Regions from separate parts of the Exiguobacterium sp. s168 genome, predicted to be linked through region 3. Evidence: a T-box and tRNA genes for the amino acid it is inferred to sense, from the RefSeq annotation. Region 3 holds a T-box; the other regions hold tRNA genes.
The links. The T-box of region 3 lies ahead of KNQ15_RS01955 (valine--tRNA ligase). A T-box ahead of a tRNA ligase gene usually reads a tRNA of that ligase, here a tRNA-Val.
Positions count from the first base shown of each region.

Region 1: it encodes a tRNA-Val, which carries the amino acid that the T-box ahead of KNQ15_RS01955 (valine--tRNA ligase) is inferred to sense. The anticodon was not compared.
Region 2: it encodes a tRNA-Val, which carries the amino acid that the T-box ahead of KNQ15_RS01955 (valine--tRNA ligase) is inferred to sense. The anticodon was not compared.

Region 1 is NZ_JACSNE010000015.1:42,117-48,551, forward strand. It holds gene KNQ15_RS10050 (efflux RND transporter permease subunit) at 1-2,505, opposite strand, end outside; tRNA gene KNQ15_RS10055 (tRNA-Val) at 2,692-2,764, shown strand; gene KNQ15_RS10060 (PTS sugar transporter subunit IIC) at 2,861-3,883, opposite strand; gene KNQ15_RS10065 (metallophosphoesterase family protein) at 4,245-4,979, shown strand; gene KNQ15_RS10070 (hypothetical protein) at 5,015-5,293, opposite strand; gene KNQ15_RS10075 (sterol desaturase family protein) at 5,466-6,053, shown strand; gene KNQ15_RS10080 (TetR/AcrR family transcriptional regulator) at 6,070-6,435, opposite strand, start outside.
Region 2 is NZ_JACSNE010000015.1:31,415-37,849, reverse strand. It holds gene KNQ15_RS10030 (phytoene desaturase family protein) at 1-56, shown strand, start outside; gene KNQ15_RS10025 (histidine phosphatase family protein) at 115-681, opposite strand; gene KNQ15_RS10020 (response regulator transcription factor) at 698-1,348, opposite strand; gene KNQ15_RS10015 (sensor histidine kinase) at 1,350-2,699, opposite strand; gene KNQ15_RS10010 (YdhK family protein) at 2,845-3,405, shown strand; tRNA gene KNQ15_RS10005 (tRNA-Val) at 3,452-3,524, opposite strand; gene KNQ15_RS10000 (nitroreductase family protein) at 3,664-4,290, opposite strand; gene yhfH (protein YhfH) at 4,475-4,621, shown strand; gene KNQ15_RS09990 (polysaccharide deacetylase family protein) at 4,814-5,659, shown strand; gene KNQ15_RS09985 (YkyA family protein) at 5,675-6,316, shown strand; gene KNQ15_RS09980 (EamA family transporter) at 6,417-6,435, shown strand, end outside.
Region 3 is NZ_JACSNE010000002.1:99,750-106,184, reverse strand. It holds gene hemC (hydroxymethylbilane synthase) at 1-537, shown strand, start outside; gene KNQ15_RS01970 (uroporphyrinogen-III synthase) at 527-1,207, shown strand; gene hemB (porphobilinogen synthase) at 1,204-2,193, shown strand; gene hemL (glutamate-1-semialdehyde 2,1-aminomutase) at 2,190-3,500, shown strand; T-box leader at 3,555-3,784, shown strand; gene KNQ15_RS01955 (valine--tRNA ligase) at 3,836-6,435, shown strand, end outside.

The DNA of each region.
Region 1 (6,435 bases), on a different contig from region 3:
TCCTTTAACCTGTCCAGATACGCGAGCATATACTTTTCCATCGAGCTTCTGAATCGATGTGAATGTCTCGACTTCATTGACGTTCGCGACATCTTTCAAAGCGACAGGACCGTTTGCTGAGAAGAGTTGGACATCTTCGAGATCTTCTTTCGAGACGAGACCTTCTTCATAAGATAATTGTACGTCTTGATCCTTATTGTCGAGATTGAGTGTTCCAACCGTGACAGGCTTCGTTTGATCGTTGACGGTACCAAGAATCTGGAAACCAGATAGTCCGCGATCACTTGCTTTCTCAGGATCGATTTCTACGAGATACTGCTTTTGTTTTTCGCTGAAGTTGTTCGTGATATATTTCAAATCATTATTTTTCGACATGTTATCCTCGACGAGTTTTGCCGCCTCTTGAAGAGCTTCGAGGTCGTTCGAGAACAAGTCGACATCGACGTTGTTATTCGATGGAGGACCACCTGTTGATAGTTCAGCCACACTGATTTTAACATCGACGTTTTCATCTTGAGCGATGTCTTCCATCTGTGTCTCAAGTGATTTGATCGTTTTCTCGACGTTTACGCCGTCTTTTAGATTCAAGAAATAACTTGCTTTATTATCGAGACGTAAGCCTGTCGTGAAGTCACGCGCTCCAACAGAAGTCGTCACGTCAGCAATGGCTTGTTCTTTGTCGAACATTTTTTCCATCTCAAACGAAACGTCACTTGTTTTTTCAAGTGATGTAGCAGCAGGAAGTTCAAGCGATGCCGTCAAGGTCTTCGATGCTTCGTTCGGAATGAACGTAAAGCCGAGACGCGGTACGATCGCCAAAGAACCACCGAGAAGGACAAACGATACGACCAAGATGATTGCCTTGTGCGAGAGTGATTTTTCAATCAGCTTGCCATACCAACGTTGAAGAGCACCTTCTTTTTCTTCCGCTGGTACCTTCTTGAATGCAAACTTCGCGAGAATCGGTACGATCGTGATTGCCACAAGTAGTGAAGCAAGTAATGAGAAAATAATCGTCAAAGCGAACGGTAAGAAGAACTTACCAGTAATCCCACCGACAAATCCAATCGGTAGGAAGACGACGACGGTCGTCAGCGTCGATGACGTGATTGCTTTTAAAATCTCTTTTGTCGATTGTTCGATGATCTCATCCGTCATACCGGATTCGGATTTTCGGACGCGCCGGAAGATGTTCTCGATGACAACGATACTATCATCGACGACACGACCGACTGCAACAGCCATCCCACCAAGTGTCATGATGTTCAGGGAGATATCTTGCCAGTTCAAGAAGATCGCTGCGATGAGTAATGATAATGGAATCGAGACGATGGCGATGATCGTCGCACGGAGGTTCCGTAAGAATAAGAGTACAGCGAGTGATGCGAAGAGTGCACCCAGTAATCCTTCTTTGACGAGTGTCGCAACGGATTCCTCGATATCCTTCGCTGAATCAATCCCAATCGTATAGTCGACTTGATCATCATATTTATTGAGGATCTTCGTGACTTCATCTGCGATTTCGACCGTATTGGCATCTTGTTTTTTCGTGATTGCCATCGATAAGGAATCTTTTAAGTCGTAACGTGTTTTTTCACTTTGTTGCGAGACTGCTTCGATTTTTGCAATATCCTCTAGGCGAATCGGCTCTGCAGGTTCAGCCGTCTGATCTACAGCTGCTCCACCTGTTGTACTTGGTGGTCCTTGTGTTGCATCTTGTGGTGGACCGCCTGCAGATGACTGACCGTTATTTGCTGAACTAGCCGCACCTGCAGCAGGTGTCAATTGGAGATTTTTTAGTTTATCTAGATTTTCTAGTTTTTCTTCAACGCGAATCGGAATTTTCGAATCGTTTTCTGATAGCTGACCTGATGGGAACGAGACATACTTTCCATTAATTTGTTCCTTGATGCTTGAGAGCGAGAGACCCGCTTCCGTCGCTTTTTCCTTATCGACGGTGATTTGAACGAGATCATCCTTATAGCCACCAACCGACACGCTGTTGATGCCTGGAATCTTATTAAGTTCAGGTTCGATATCTTCCTTTAGAATTTTCTCGATGTCTTTACCATCCTTGCTAAAGAAGGAGATATTATAGATCGGGAACGATCCAAAGGACAGACGATTTAATTTCGTCGTTGCTTCCTCCGGTAGATTCGCATCTTGGATGGCAGCATCGATTTGTTGTTCCACCTTATCCATATCGGTATCGAACGGGAATTCGATGTTTAAGATACCGATACTTTCATAAGAAGAACTCGTTAGCTTGGTAGCCCCTTCAATTCCTTTAAGGGAAGTTTCAAGCTTTGAGACGACTTGTTTATCGACATCGTCAGGTGATGCACCAGGGTAAACCGCTTCGATTGAAATCTGAGGAAACTCGATTTCCGGGAACTGATCAACTTTTAATTGTGAGAAGGAATAGACGCCTCCTAAAATCAATAGGATTGCAATGATGAAGACAGCAACCGAGTTCTTCAAACTAAATCGGGTTAAGAAGTTCATATGAACGCTCCTTTCTTTTTATATGTGCTTATTTACATAGTAGAGGACACTCATAGAACCCGCAACTTTAAAACTGTTTTTATTTAAAAAGATCATTTTGAAAAAAGATAATTTTTTTTGTTAAAAAGGCTTTACACTTTTCGATATGCTGCTATAATAAAAACATACCCAGTAACAACACAGCATGATTCTGTAGCTCAGCTGGGAGAGCGCTACCTTGACAGGGTAGAGGTCGCTGGTTCGAGCCCAGTCAGAATCATACCGAAATCGTTCCTTTTCGAAGGAACGATTTTTTTGCGTTAAAAAAACTATTCCCGAAATCAATCAGGAATAGTTGGAAGGGTGGTAAAATGTTTTATTGAATTTCGAGATGAAGATCTCCGCGCTTCGTCCACCCTGCGACAGTCGTCAATCGATAGAAGACGAGCGTTAAGACACCAGGTAGAACGACACCAGTCAAGAAGAAGACAAGGAACGCTTGAGGACCTTGATTGACGAAGATATTGAGTGGGGCAATCATCGAATTGAGTCCAAGTCCTGCGAGTTCATACGGTACTTTCAAAGAGAGAAGAAGCGTCGCGACAGGAGCTGAAATCATCGCTGCGAGAAACGGTGCAACGACAAGACGTGGATTTTTAACGATATTCGGGAATTGTACTTTAGGTGTTACAAAGAATGAAGCAATCAAACCACCTGGATCCGTCTGACGATATGCCATCAACGTAAAGCCGACGAATTGAGCGGAACAGCCAATGAGTGCAGCGGCACTCGCTACAGGATCAAGTTGCAAAGCGATAGCGAGTGCAGCGGACGAAGCAGGAGACATCAATAAGACACTAAAGATGAGTGCAATAACAAGAGATGTAGCAATAGGAGAAGACTCGACTGAAGCTGTGATCATGGCACTGAATTTTGTAAGGAGTGGTGTCGTGACGGCAGCAGCACCGATTCCGGTCACACCGCCAGCAAGGACAGCGCTCATTGGGATGACCATCATGTCAAATTTCGTTTTTCCAGTCATGCGTTTTCCGACGTATACAGCGACAGCAGCCGCGAGTAATGCACTGATCGGCTGACCAGGTACAAGAACGAGTCCAGAAGCAGTCGATTGAAGGGCGGCACCACCGATCGTCGCTGCGATCATCGCGCTGAACAGCACAAGTGTGTTTCCTCCGAGCTGAAAGGCAATACCGGCACCAAGCGCGGGAGCGAGTAGTACTTTTGCGACACCACCAATCGTCAGTAACATTTGGATATGTAGAAGATTTCCGAGTGTCTCAATCAGAAGTCCGACACCAAGTGTTACAAGAACGGCATTTGCCATTCCAGCTGATACTTTTACCATTCGATCCATCGCATATTCTTTCAACGTTGTCATCCTCTCTCTATCTATCTCTATTTTTTGCCATGAAAAAAGCCTATCCGTTTTTGGGATAGGCGCCACTCATTCTGTGCGGGCGCCTCATTCGATGCATCGAAAGAAGGGCCCAAAAATCATTTCCGCTTCATCATCGGAAAAGTTTTCAGTCCCTCATGTATAGAATAATCAGTCGTCCGGCTTGGTTAAATGGCTGTTGCGTCGGAATCATTCGATCGTGCCCCTCTCTGTGAATTTTTCTAAGCCTAACATGCTCTTGGTCAATAATCAATATTTTCTGACAATTTATTTTTCCTGAAATCTGACAGGAATTCACGATATCATCGGGAAATCCTAATGTACCAACAATGGAGGCGTTTACATGAAAGTTATGCTTTTTACAGATATTCACGGCAATACATCAGCTTTGCGTGCTGTATTGTCCCATCTTGATCAACAAACAGATATCGATGCCGCTTATTGTCTCGGTGATCTTGTCGGTATTGGACCAGAGCATAATGAGGTCATCGATTTATTAAGACAACGGTCTGATATCCAGACGATTTCTGGAAATCATGATGAATGTGTCCTTGCTTTAATCCATGGGGAGACCTATCCCGATAGTTACCGACATGCTAAAGAGCACCATCAATGGATCGCGGATACGTTGACGCAAGAGAATCAAAAGTATTTGGAGCACTTACCACGTATCTTAAATGTTACGCATCAGGAACAAACGATGCACCTGACGCACTATGCTTACGCCGACCAGACGAAGAAGATTGGTGAAGAGCCATTAAAGCAAGCAGTGGATGGAACGAAAGAAAGCTTATCCGTCCTGTTTGCTGGAAGTGAGGCACGGATCATTGGTTTCGGTCATCATCATCCAGCGCAACAAGTCAAGACAGAGCAAACGCTCTTTATTAATCCAGGTGCACTTGGATGTCAGGAAACAGCTGTTGCTCCAGTAGCAATTATCGATTGGGAGAAGGACCAAGTCCGTTCAGAAATCCTGAAGATTTCATATGATGATCGACCATTTCTAGATGTGCTCAATACGACGGAAATGCCGGAACGTGAGTTGATGCGCCGCCTCTTCTTCGGTAGTAGGACATGAAAAAACCTTCATGAAATGTTCATGAAGGAATTCAATCAAGACGATAGTTTTGTCATGACCGAGATAAGACACACGACAATCAGTAACACGATACCAATGTTTCGTTTCAATGGATGGCGTGACCAGTAAAAGAATAGCGCAAGGACAGGGGCCACAAAAAAGGCAACGATGAGACTAATTAATGTTGCAAGAAATAATACAAATATCCAAAGTTTGCTCGTTATCCGGTATACCTGCCACATGTCGTAAAGCGACATGAGTGTATAAGCGAGCAACACAAAGATGATTCCGGTCGATAAACTCAAAGTAATCATCACTCCATTCTCTATTTAGTATAAAGGAGGGAGCGAGAATGATTATACGACTTGAAGTAAAAAACGTGACGAATCGATGAACGTACGATGATATGCTGTAACGAAAGAGGAAGGGGAAGGCACCTATGTCAAATATCTATCGTCGTTTTTTCTGTTTCCGGATATTTTGATCATGCTCGTATTACTGATTGCGATCAGTAGTTATGTCTTTGCTCAGCCATTTCATTGGTCGATTTTACTGTTCTTTTGTCTTGGACTGATCATCTTTAGTTTCAGTGAATACCTGACCCATCGCTTTTTGTTTCATTTACCACCACCTAAGAATGCGTTCGGACGAAAGCTGTTGAAGCGACTTCACTACGATCATCATGCGCATCCGAATGAACTGCATCTGTTGTTTTTGCCCGTCTGGTATTCCTTGCCGAATCTTAGTTTCTTTGCGGCTCTGACCTATCTTCTGACGCAATCGGTCGTCTCGACAGCCGCAGCTGCAAGTGGATTGATCGTCATGTTACTCGTTTACGAGTGGAAACATTACGTGGCACACGTTCCACTGAAACCGAGAACACGTTTTGGAAAATGGATGAAAAAGACGCATCTATTACATCATTTCAAAAATGAACACTATTGGTTTGGTGTATCCAATCCGGTGGGAGATTGGTTGTTTGGCACTTTGAAGGATGAAAAAACAGTTACTTCTAGTCAAACAGCACGAAATTTAGAAAAGAATCGAGAATATGAAAAACCGTCGATCAGCTGACCGGCGGTTTTTCAATTCACAAAATGCGTAGCATGGCACGACGAATCGTATCTAATTCTAAAGGTCGAGCAATCAATGGCCATTCGGCAATTAGCGCAATGTACGTCCGGAAAATCAGAAAGGCTGTGACATCGACTGGTACATCACGATCATCTTGTCCAAGGCGAGTCTCAAGTAGCGTTTTAAGATATTCGACGACATGTCGTTCGATACGTGTCCGTAGTTCCTGCATCTCTTGTAATTTTAAGTTGCGTGTTTCTTCGATGATTTGAAGAATGAACAAATGTTGTTGCTGATGATAGACGATGGCGTCGATCATTGCTTGTTTATTTTCTTCTACCGTCGCATGTTCGACGTAAGCGCGTTCTGCTTCTTCTTTCAT
Region 2 (6,435 bases), on a different contig from region 3:
GTCAATTAACAGCAGACTTGATTCGAAAACATGAAGGTGCTGTTCCTACGCCTTAAGATTTCTTTAATTACAAAAGAGACGGAAGCTGATGCACTCATCAGTTCCGTCTCTTTTTTACTTTGTATTCGTCAAAAGTGGTACGACATGAATGTCCGCCTGTTCTCCTGCTCTCACATCCATTCGACATACGGCTGGCATCGGTAAGGATTTCCAAAATGCGTGATTAAACGTCGGATCAAATGTTTCTAAGAGTAACACCATGATGTTTCCGTGTGTTCCAAGAACGACTGTTTCGTCAGGATGCTTCTCCACTAGTTCGTCGATGAATTGCCGAATGCGTTGCGACGCTTCTTTGTTCGTTTCGCCTCCGTACGGATTTTCGTTCGGATGTTGCCATACATACGTGACAGCTGCTTGAAAATCGTCAAGCGCTTCCGGTGCTAACAATCGCTCTCGTAGTTCCTCTACCTCAATGATTGGTTTTCGACGTGCCTCTGCGAGCGGTGCAACCGTCTCAATCGCCCGTCGATACGGGCTACTGTAGAATCTGTCGATTGGAATTCCTTGAAATGTTTCAAGTAAACGTCTCGCATCTGCCTGTCCTGCACCGGAGAGTGGACGTGCTCGTTCATCTGGCGAGTATGTCGAATGTGCGTGCCGTACGAAATAGAGTGTCGTCATGGCTTGAATTTCCCCTTTATTGGTGTGTCCAGCGGTATCCGATTCCGCGAACTGTTTCCAAATGCTGTTCAATCGGAAAACCGCAAACACGTAGTTTTTCTCTTAAATGTCTGATATGCGAGTCGATCGTCCGCTCGTCTACAGCCGCTTCCGCTCCCCATAACATCGTCGTTAGCTGATCACGTGTCCAAACACGTCGTGGAGAATCTAACAATACACCTAATAACTCAAACTCCGTCTTCGTTAACGAAATCTTTTGTTGGAGGTAACTACAACGATAGCTTTCCCGGTCATAGAATAGTCCATCATACCGTCGCTGTAATAAAACTTCCATTCGCCCGATCAGTTCCCCTTCTTGAATCGGTTTTGATACGTAATCATTCGCCCCCACTTCCCGTGTCCGAATGATGTCTTCCCGCTGATTCCGAGCCGTAACCATCAAGATTGGGGTATTAGAGTGTTCTCGAATGAGACGACAACATGTCCAGCCATCCATATCCGGCATCATGACATCTAGTAAAATCAGGTCGAATACGTGCTGACGGCAGAGATCAAGAGCTTGCTGCGCAGAATCCACAAGCTGACACGTGTACCCATACGGCTGAATATACAGTTTGAGCAGTTCAAGCATTCTCGGTTCATCATCTACGATCAATACATGCGGCATTTTATTTCTCCTTCCACTGCAGTGTCACTTGTGTTCCATGTCCAAGTTGACTCTTGATGTTCAATTCTGCTCCATGTGTCCGTGCAATTGCTTCAACGATGGAGAGTCCGATTCCAGTTCCTCCATGTTTTCGAGAACGAGATGCTTCCGTTCGGTAGAGCCGTTTCGTTACATGAGGTAAAGATTCTGCAGCGATCCCTTCTCCTGTATCTTCGATTTGAATGAAAGCCCCTACTGCGTTGACACCATAACGAACGATGATTTTTCCCGACGTCGTATGTCGACGTGCATTTTCAATGATATTCACGATCATCTGACGGAGCTGCTGAGCGTCACCCATCACTTCTAATCGCTCACCTTCTATCTCGAACGAAACATTTTCTTGTTCGATGTCTGGACGCATCAATCGTATCACTTGATGAATCAAGTCTTCGACATCAACAGGTTTTCGTTCCATCATAAAAGCATTGGCATCAATACGTGCTAGCCAAAATAATTGCTCAATCCATTCATTCATTTGCTGACTTTCTTCTCGAATGATCGTAATGTAGCGTTGTTGCTCATCCGGCGTCAACGTTTGGCGTTCGAGAATATCCGCGTATCCCTTTATATATGTCAATGGTGTGCGTAGTTCATGAGATACGCTTGCTAAAAATTCAGATCGATCCCGATTCAAAAAATCGAGATCCTGTTTTAATTGCTGAATTGAACGCGCCAATTGTCCCAGTTCGTCTTGTCGATCAATCGGCAACTCTCCACCTTCCCCATCCAATAGACGTGCCGTCGCTTTTTCCATTTGAATCAACGGACGAGAGATGAGTCGGGTCGCCCAAATGCTTGCCGCACCTGCCAATAAAAGTGCGAGCAGACCCACTTGAAAAAATTGCTGTTTCAACGGATCAAGTACGTGATCCACAATTGCTTTAGAAGCGAACATGAAGACATGACCACGATGTTCCCCATCGATGGTGATGGGGCTGTCCGTCATTAAAAAGTCACGCATCGTCACGATTTTTCCTTGTTGACGGTAATCAAAATCCGTATGCTCTAGCACACTTTTCATCTCATTCGACAAAGGTCGTGACGCTTCGAGTTGTTTTCCATCTGCATCAGTGATCACCACAGTAAACGATGAATCTGCTTCCATCATGCTGACATGGCGCATCGTCGTTTGGTCATAGGAATCGACAAGGACATCACGATGGGTATTTCCTCGGTTCAGTAAACCGTCCACTACTTCCTGCGTTCGTGTTTGAGACAACTGATAATACAACGTCGCAAACAACACACTGCCACAAATTAAAAATGCCGCAAGCACGATTCCTCCGACCGAGTATGAAATACGACGCATGACGTTTCCTCCTTTTCTCTCCACTTTAGTATAGCGAAAAAAACGCGATAGACGCAGGCAAACGAAACTGTCACCTCATCTGCACACGATTTGCACATACGCTGGGTATAGTAAAGAAGACTAGCGACTTCAGGAGGGATTTAATATGAAAAAATCATTGACGTTAACCGTACTTGCTCTTAGTTCTACGCTTTGGCTCGGTGCATGTGGATCCGCCAATAACGCCAATAACGATGGAAGTAATAGTGACTCACATGATATGTCTCATGGAGATATGATGCATTCGAGCGACGGAAAGCTACCATCCGGTTTAAAGGAAGCCAGTGATCCGACTTATCCGAAAGGAAGCAACGTCACGTTGACGACGGATCATATGGACGGTATGGACGGAGCTAAAGCAACGATTGCGGGTGCTTATGATACCGTCGTCTATGCGATCAGTTACAAACCGACTACTGGTGGAAAGATGGTGAAAAATCATAAATGGGTCATTCAAGAAGAACTCGATCCAGTTCCAACTAAGCCACTGCAAGTTGGTGATGAAACGACTGTCAAAGCGGATCATATGAAAGGTATGGATGGAGCTAAAGCGACGATTGATGAAGTAAAAGAAACGACTGTCTATATGGTGAACTATGAACCAACGGACGGTGGAGAGATGGTGAAAAATCATAAATGGGTCACAGAGGATGAGATAAAGAAATAATAAAAAAAGCCCGCTTTTCCTATAAAGGAGAAGCGGGCTTTCGGTATGATTCTGACTGGGCTCGAACCAGCGACCTCTACCCTGTCAAGGTAGCGCTCTCCCAGCTGAGCTACAGAATCATGTTTGCAGTACGTTATGTACTTGCTAGGACATGTATTAATATATCAAGAAACTAAAAGGCTGACAAGTCTTTTTCCGAAAAAAATAAAAAAAATTAAAATGGAGGAATTGAACCCCACTTCCTCCATTTTGAATGACTTACAGGAATGTTGATACTTGATCGATCGGTAAACGTAGTGCGGGACGTTTTTTCGCATCTTCGACCGCTTTACCAACAGCAATTAACATGACCGGTACATACCGTGACTCGGTGATGAACGTTTCCGCAAAACGTTGATGATCAAATCCGCCCATTGCGAGTGTTGATAATCCACGTGCTTCTGCCGCAAGCATCAATTGCATCGCAGCAAGACTCGCATTCGACATTGCCGCGTCGCGACCGTATGCTTCACTTTGATAAGCGCCCTCTACTTGTGCCTTGATCGAATCGAACAAATCCTCTGTCATGCCACCTGCTTCTACTGCCGGACCATAAACCGGATTGTAGTTTCGATTAGCTTGAACATCACCTAAGATTGCAATGACTGCTGAAGCCGAAGTGATGGCCGGCTGATTATAAGCAATCGGTGCAAGTTGCTGCTTCGCTTCTTCCGAATGAAAGACCGTGAAATGCCAGTGTTGCAGATTCCAAGCACTCGGCGCCGCTGTCGTCCATTCTAATAGTTCTTCCACTTCCTGTTTTGAAAGCTTGAACGTTTCGTCGTAATGGCGAACGGAACGTCTTTCTGTTAAGACACGCATTGTATCAAGTGTTGCCTGTGTCATGTATAAATCCCCCTTATCATTATCAGATTACTTAGATATCGTAGCATGTCTCTTTTTCATTGTCCTCTATCAGTACTTCAAACGCCTTTACTGTTATAAAACAATTGTTGACTTTACACTTCTGTACTAATACAATGAAAACAAGATAAAAATCATTGCGTTTACTTTGAAGGAGGAAAAACACATGGAACAACCCCTTTACCAAGAAGCATCTGCTGCATTCTATCGTGAACTTCCCGTCAAGACGTGTGCCCATTGCGGAAAAGAGATGGATGAACAATGTGAATCCTATCAAACGGAATGCGATGAGTGTGCTGTAACAGAACACTAATAACACATGAAACAATCACTTAATTAGTGGTTGTTTTTTTATTTCTTGCAAACTCTTTCTAAATAAACCGATATTTTTTAGAAAAATCGATTTATCGTCATCTTTTTGTCATCTGTTTGTTACAAAAGAAACAGTCAGAATGTTACATTATCTGTATATGATATTTTTTGACAAAAGGAGCGACAGACAACGATGGATCCATTCACCTCAAGCCACGCTAGCGAACTCGGTCCACGACCGCGTACAAAAAAAAGAAAGTTTTTCCCACGTTTTTTCTTACTTCTCACACTTGTTTTTCTCGGAGTTGGAGGATATGTCGCTTACCGATACGTTTTTACTCCTGAGCAACAATCCATTACGACAGGTAAATCCATTACTGAAGTACCTGTCGTCAATATGGAAAAAGCACGCGTGGAAAAATGGAATGGTGTAACAAAAAAAGTCGCCTATTTAACATTCGAAGATGGTCCATCTGCATTAACACCGGACTTACTTCGAACATTGGATCAACTTCAGACTCGTGCCACTTTCTTTTATCTCGGATCACAAGTAGAGGCTTTTCCGCAAGAAGTCAAAGCTGCTGCTAAAGCTGGACACTATATCGGATTACACGGGGAAACGCATGATTACGATACATTGTACGAAAAAGGAAAGTATGTCTCAGAGATGCAAAGTGTTCAGAAGAAAATCCATGAGTTGACGAAGCTAACACCACATTTGACACGACCACCTTATGGCTCTGATCCAGGCATCACGAAAAAAATGGCATCTGCCATTCATTCAGCAGACTTTCGTGTGTGGGACTGGTCGATCGATTCAATGGACTGGTATTACAAAGATAGTGCAAAAGAAGTAGCAAATACGGTCATTCGACGAGCAGAACGTCCGTTTGAAATCATACTCTTACATGAACAACCACAAGCCATCAAAGCACTTCCAGCCATTGTTGCCGGACTTCAGAAAAAAGGCTATCAATTCGCGATTTATGATGAAGATTTCCATATTCCGTACAATTTCGCGCAATACTCGAATTTATAAGGAGTTACTATTCAGATGAAAAAATCATTCGTAGCAGTATTATTCCTGTCGAGCTTCGGACTCGCTGCCTGCTCCAACGATTCACCAGCTTCTCTTCATGAACAGCTAGAGCAACAAGTCGAAGGTGAAGAGAAGGCATTCACGCTAGCTGATCAACGTGCTCGTCAGGACGAAATTTCAGTTAATACGTACCAAGCCGTTCTTGATGCAGGTGCTGAAGAAATCAAACGCTCTCAAAATGAACGAGAGGAATTAGAAGCCTTAAATGACGAACGGCTTGCTCTATTAAAACAAGAAGACACGTTACGTAAAGAAATGTACGCTACACTCGATCTTGAAGAATTGAAGGATGCTGTCAACAAGCTTGATGGTAAAGCAAAAACAGAAGGAACTGCCTTAGTGGCAATCATCAAGGAACGCCAGCAGACGTTTCAAACGTTCTCGAAAACGTATCGACAAGCGATGGACGCTGAAAAGAAAATGCTTTCACGCTTGACGAAAAAACCGGATTTCGTTAAGATTGATGAGTCAACAGCGGATTTAAATCGTTTAACACGGAAAGCTACCGCGTCATTAAAGAAGTGGAATGCGCTGACCGTTCAATATAATCAAACGAAAACCCGGCTGTATCGTTTGCTCGACACATCAACTCAATAAATCACACAGGTTGCAACCAAACCCTGTCCAAAAAACCTGGACAAGGCCCCGTTGCAACCTTTTTTGCGTGGTTTTTACTAAAAATGGAGGGAATTTATTCATGCATCGCTCAAAAGCAA
Region 3 (6,435 bases):
GGGTCGCAATTGCTAAAACTCCGCCCTGATTTAAAAATCGAATCGATTCGCGGAAACATCGACACACGACTCGATAAATTAAAGAATGGTCCGTTTGACGGGATTTTGCTCGCGGCAGCAGGTCTACAACGGATGGGTTGGTCTGAAGACGTCGTTTCGGAATATCTCTCGACAGACGACATGATTCCAGCCGTCGGTCAAGGAATCCTCGGTATTGAATGTCGCGCACATGACCAAGAAGTACGTGACCTCCTTCATCTGATCCATGATCAGATGACAGAAAAAGTAGCTTATGCCGAGCGCGCTTTCCTAGCAGCGATCGAAGGTAGCTGTCACGTTCCGGTCGGTGGATTTGCAACGATCAACGAAGATCTGTCAACGACACTCGTCGGATTCATTGGATCCGTCGATGGAGAGCAAATCCTACTCGAGCGCGAATCAGGTCTTGACCCGATGCAACTCGGTCAAGATGTTGCCGAACGTCTGCTTGCTTCGGGCGGTCGTGAGATTCTCGCGACACTTCCGGATGACTTGTAAGCAGGTACTCTTCACGGGCAGCCGACCACCGACGACCGAGCAGATGGCGCGACTGCGCGCCGTCGCGATCGAGTCAGTGCATTATCCTGTCATTGAAACGCGACCGGTTTCGTTTACGTTACCGAAGGGAATTGATTGGCTCATCGTGACGAGTCCGAATGGTGTCCACCGGATTGCTGATGCGTTGCCTGAATTAGCAGCAACGCGTATCGCGGTCGTCGGACGAAAGACGGCAGATGCACTTGCGAAGTACGGTCGAACAGCCGACTTCTGTCCGTCGACCTTTACAGGAGACGCACTCGTCGCAGAACTGGGACCACACTTGTCTAACGGCGATCATATCGTTTTTGCGCGAGGGAACCGATCGCGGAAAGCGCCGGTCGATCAGTTACGAAAACTGAATCGATATACGATCGAAGATATCATCACGTATGAAACTGTCACCCGTCGGCTACCTGAAGCACTTGTCAGAACTGCCACCTATATTGGACTGCAGAGTCCTTCCGCTGTCGAAGCGATTGCTCCACTATTCCCGCAGACGACGTTCATCGTCATTGGGACAATCACGGAGCAAGCAGCAAAAGCAGCCGGACTTCAACCGATCCATGTCGCCCGTGAATTCACGGTAGACGGCATGATTGATCGTATCATTGAGGAGGAATCAGCATGAACACATTAGAATACGCACGTCACCGTCGTTTGCGCCATACCGCATCACTCCGGTCACTCGTCCGCGAGAACCAGTTGCATAAATCAGATTTGATTTATCCGATTTTCGTCGCTGAAGGCGAAGATATTAAACGCGAAGTCAGCTCGATGCCTGGCGTCTTCAACTTATCACTTGATCATCTGACGGCTGAGATTGAAGAAGTCGTCGCACTCGGAATCGAATCTGTTATCTTATTCGGTGTTCCGCATGACCACTTGAAAGACGAGCAAGGATCAGGTGCGTTTCACGATCACGGGATCGTTCAAGAAGCGACACGTCTCGTCAAGAAGGTTGCCCCGCAGCTAACGGTCATCGCTGACACATGCTTATGTGAATATACGTCGACAGGTCACTGTGGGATTGTCGCCGACGGTACGGTCGATAATGATGCGTCATTACCGCTTCACGTCAAGACAGCGATCTCACAAGCTCGAGCGGGTGCCGACGTCATCGCGCCATCATCGATGATGGACGGATTCGTCGCAGCGATTCGTCAAGGATTAGACGAGAATGGCTTCAGCCATATTCCGGTCATGAGCTATGGTGTTAAATATGCGTCTGCTTATTACGGTCCATTCCGTGATGCAGCGAATTCGGCACCGGGAGAAGGCGACCGGAAAGGTTATCAAATGGATCCAGCAAACCGTCGCGAAGCGTTCCGCGAAGCAACAGCGGACGTCGATCAAGGAGCTGACTTCATGATCGTCAAACCTGCACTTGCGTTCATGGATATCATTCGTGATGTGCGCGAGCGAATCGATCTACCAATTGTCGCGTATAACGTATCAGGTGAGTATGCAATGGTCAAAGCCGCTGCCTTGAACGGCTGGATCGACGAAGAACGAATCGTCCTTGAGACGATGCTTGGCTTTAAACGAGCAGGCGCTGATTTAATCATCACCTATTTCGCAAAAGACATTTGTCGTTACCTGGAGGGGGCGAAATGAGCTTAATTAACCAGAACTCAAAATCAAAAGAAGCATTCGAGCGGGCACTCCCGCTCATGCCGGGTGGTGTCAACAGTCCGGTCCGTGCTTATAAATCGGTCGGGATGACACCGATTTTCGCAGATCATGCGAAAGGATCAAAGCTCTATGATATCGACGGAAAAGAGTATATCGATTATGTCTTGTCATGGGGACCAATGATTCTCGGTCATGCCGATCCAATCGTCACTTCTGCGATCCAAGAACAAGCGACACGTGGCTGGAGCTACGGGACACCAACGGAAATCGAATCAGCGATGGCGGAAGTCGTCATCAGTCGGGTGCCGTCGGTCGAAGTCGTCCGGATGGTCAACTCAGGGACAGAAGCGACGATGGCAGCGCTTCGTCTCGCACGCGGCTACACAGGTCGGACGAAAATCCTCAAGTTCGAAGGCTGTTACCATGGTCACGGTGACTCGCTCTTGATCAAAGCGGGTTCAGGTGTCGCGACACTCGGACTACCAGATTCACCAGGAGTTCCTGCGCAAATCGCGAGCATGACGCTGACAGTTCCATATAACGATTTGGACGCTGTCCGGATCGCGTTTGAAAAACACGGCGACGATATCGCTGGTGTCATCGTCGAACCGGCTGCTGGGAACATGGGCTTCGTACCACCAGAGCCAGGATTCCTCGAAGGCTTACGGGAGATCACGGCGGAAAACAGTGCCTTATTGATCTTTGACGAAGTCATGACCGGTTTCCGAGTTGGATTCCACTGTGCACAAGGGCACTTCGGTGTTACACCAGACATCACGTGTCTCGGTAAAGTCATCGGCGGCGGAATGCCAGTCGGTGCTTACGGCGGACGTCGGGACATCATGGAACAGATCGCACCACAAGGTCCAATCTATCAAGCAGGTACGTTATCCGGGAACCCACTCGCGATGGCAGCGGGTCTAGCAACATTGACACAATTGAAACCAGAACACTATGCAGAGTTCGACCGGAAAGCGAGCCGTCTGTCAGAAGGCTACCTGAACGCTGCAGCGAAATACAACATTCCGCTGACGACGAACCGCGCAGGCGCGATGTTCGGTGTCTTCTTCACGGATGAACGTGTCACGAACTTCGAAAAAGCGAAAACGTCGAACCTTGAGATGTTCCGTTCGTATTATCAAAAGATGGCGGCGCGTGGTGTCTTCTTACCACCGTCACAATTCGAAGGTCTCTTCCTGTCGATCGCCCATACGGACGAAGACATCGAACGGACGATCGAAGCCGTCGAATTGACGTTCCAAGAACTCCAAGTTGAATTTGGTCGTTAAGCAGTTCTTGACGATTACTTGAACTCTCGGCTAAAATGAGTAAAGAAGAAAATGGCAACAGCGATGACGGGAAGAGTAGTCCTGTATTCGTACCGGTGTAGAGAACACATCCTTGGCTGAAAGATGTGACGGGCGAACAGGAGGAAGGTCACCCCACGAGCTGGTATCGTGAGTCTTACGAGCGATATCCGTCCTCCACACGTTACGTGGCTCGAGGGCATCCGATTGTGGATGAACTAAGGTGGTACCGCGGAAAAAAGCAACGGCTTTCTTTCGTCCTTAGCATAGGACGAAAGAAAGCCGTTTTTATTATGGACAAAAAGGGAGCGATCAGGATGCAGGAATTATCAATGCCAACGAAGTATGATCCGCAGGCAACGGAAGAAAAATGGTACGACTTTTGGGTGAAAGGTGACTATTTCAAAGCCGACCAGGATCCAGAGAAAGAGCCGTACACGATCGTCATTCCACCACCGAACGTCACAGGTAAATTGCACCTTGGTCACGCGTGGGACACGACGTTACAAGACATGCTAACACGGATGAAGCGGATGCAAGGGTTTGACGTCCTTTACTTACCGGGAATGGACCATGCCGGTATCGCAACACAAGCAAAAGTCGAACAAAAACTGCGGGCAGAAGGACAATCACGTCTTGAAATGGGGCGCGAGAAATTCCTCGAGCAATCATGGGCATGGAAAGAAGAGTACGCATCAACGATTCGTGCACAATGGGCAAAACTCGGTCTTGGACTCGATTACTCACGTGAGCGTTTCACGCTTGACGAAGGATTGTCGGAAGCGGTTCAAGAAGTCTTCGTGAAACTTTACGAAAAAGGCTTGATCTACCGCGGCGAATACATCGTTAACTGGGATCCAGCGACGAAAACAGCGATCTCGGATATCGAAGTCATCTACAAGGATATCGAAGGTGCGTTCTATCACTTCAGCTATCCACTAACGGACGGTTCAGGTCACGTTGAACTAGCGACGACACGTCCGGAGACGATGCTCGGTGATACAGCGATTGCCGTGAACCCGAAGGATGAGCGTTATGCTCACCTCGTCGGAAAAACGATCACGTTACCAATCGTTGGTCGCGAGATTCCGATCGTTGCTGATGACTATGTCGACATGGAGTTCGGTACAGGTGTCGTTAAGATTACGCCAGCACACGACCCGAACGACTTCGAAGTCGGTAACCGTCACGAGTTACCACGTGTCCTCGTCATGAACGAAGATGGAACGATGAACGAGAACGCAGGGAAATACGAAGGCATGGATCGTTTCGAATGCCGGAAACAAATCGTTGAAGATTTAAAAGCAGAAGGTGTTCTAATCAAAATCGAACCACACTTGCACTCTGTCGGTCACTCGGAGCGTTCAGACGCAATCGTTGAGCCGTATCTCTCACTCCAATGGTTCGTTAAAATGGAGCCACTCGCGCAAAAAGCACTCGAGGAGCAACAAGGACCAGACAAGGTCAACTTCGTTCCACAACGCTTTGAGAACACGTACGTACGCTGGATGGAAAACATCCGTGACTGGTGTGTCAGCCGTCAACTCTGGTGGGGACACCGGATTCCGGCTTGGTATCATAAAGAAACAGGCGAAGTCTACGTTGGCAAGGAAGCACCAGCCGATATCGAGAACTGGGAGCAAGACAACGATGTCCTCGATACGTGGTTCTCTTCAGCACTTTGGCCGTTCTCGACGATGGGGTGGCCGAATACGGACGCAGACGATTATCAAAAATACTTCCCGACATCGACACTCGTTACGGGTTATGACATCATCGCTTTCTGGGTATCACGGATGATCTTCCAATCGTACGAATTCACAGGACAACGTCCATTCCAAGACGTCTTGATCCACGGATTGATTCGTGATTCGGAAGGACGCAAGATGTCGAAATCCCTCGGGAACGGAATCGACCCGATGGATGTCATTGAGAAGTATGGTGCCGATTCACTTCGTTGGTTCCTAACGACAGGATCGACGCCAGGGAACGACCTCCGCTTCTACTGGGAAAAAATCGAAGCAACATGGAACTTCTCGAACAAACTGTGGAACGCAAGCCGTTTTGCCTTGATGAACATGGATGGTCTAACGTTTGATCAGATCGATTTGACAGGCGAGAAGTCACTCGCAGATAAGTGGATTCTGACACGCTTACAGACGACGATCGACGATGTGACACGTCTGTCGGATAAATATGAGTTTGGTGAAGCAGGACGCATTCTCTATCACTTCATCTGGGAAGACTTCTGTAACTGGTACATCGAGATGGCGAAATTACCGCTCAACGGGGAAGATGAAGCAGCGAAGCAGACGACGCGTTCGGTTCTTGCCTATACGCTCGACCGGATCATGCGTCTGATGCATCCATTCATGCCGTTCATCACGGAAGAGATCTGGCAACACTTACCGCATGAAGGCGAGACGATCACACGTGCTGCATGGCCAACACGCGAGGCATCACTCGACTTCCCGGAAGCTGTTCCAGCATTCGAAGCAGTTCAGAACGTCATCCGTTCGGTTCGTAACATCCGCGCGGAAGTGAACGCACCGATGTCGAAACAGATCCAACTGTTTATCTCGACGAATGACGCACGTGTTCAAGACGACTTGTCGTCAAACAGCTCGTACTTGCAAAAGTTCACGAACGCGTCTGAACTCCGGATCGAAGAACAGATGCCAGCGCCAGAAAAAGCGATGAGTGCGATCGTAACGGGAGCAGAATTGTTCATCCCACTCGCAGACTTGATCAACATCGAGGAAGAAATCGCGCGCTTGAACAAGGAACTCGTCAAATATACGAAAGAAGTCGAACGGGTCGAGAAAAAACTCAACAACCCTGGCTTCGTCGGCAAAGCACCAGCACATGTCATTGATGAAGAAAAAGCGAAGGCACTTGATTATACGGAAAAACGTCA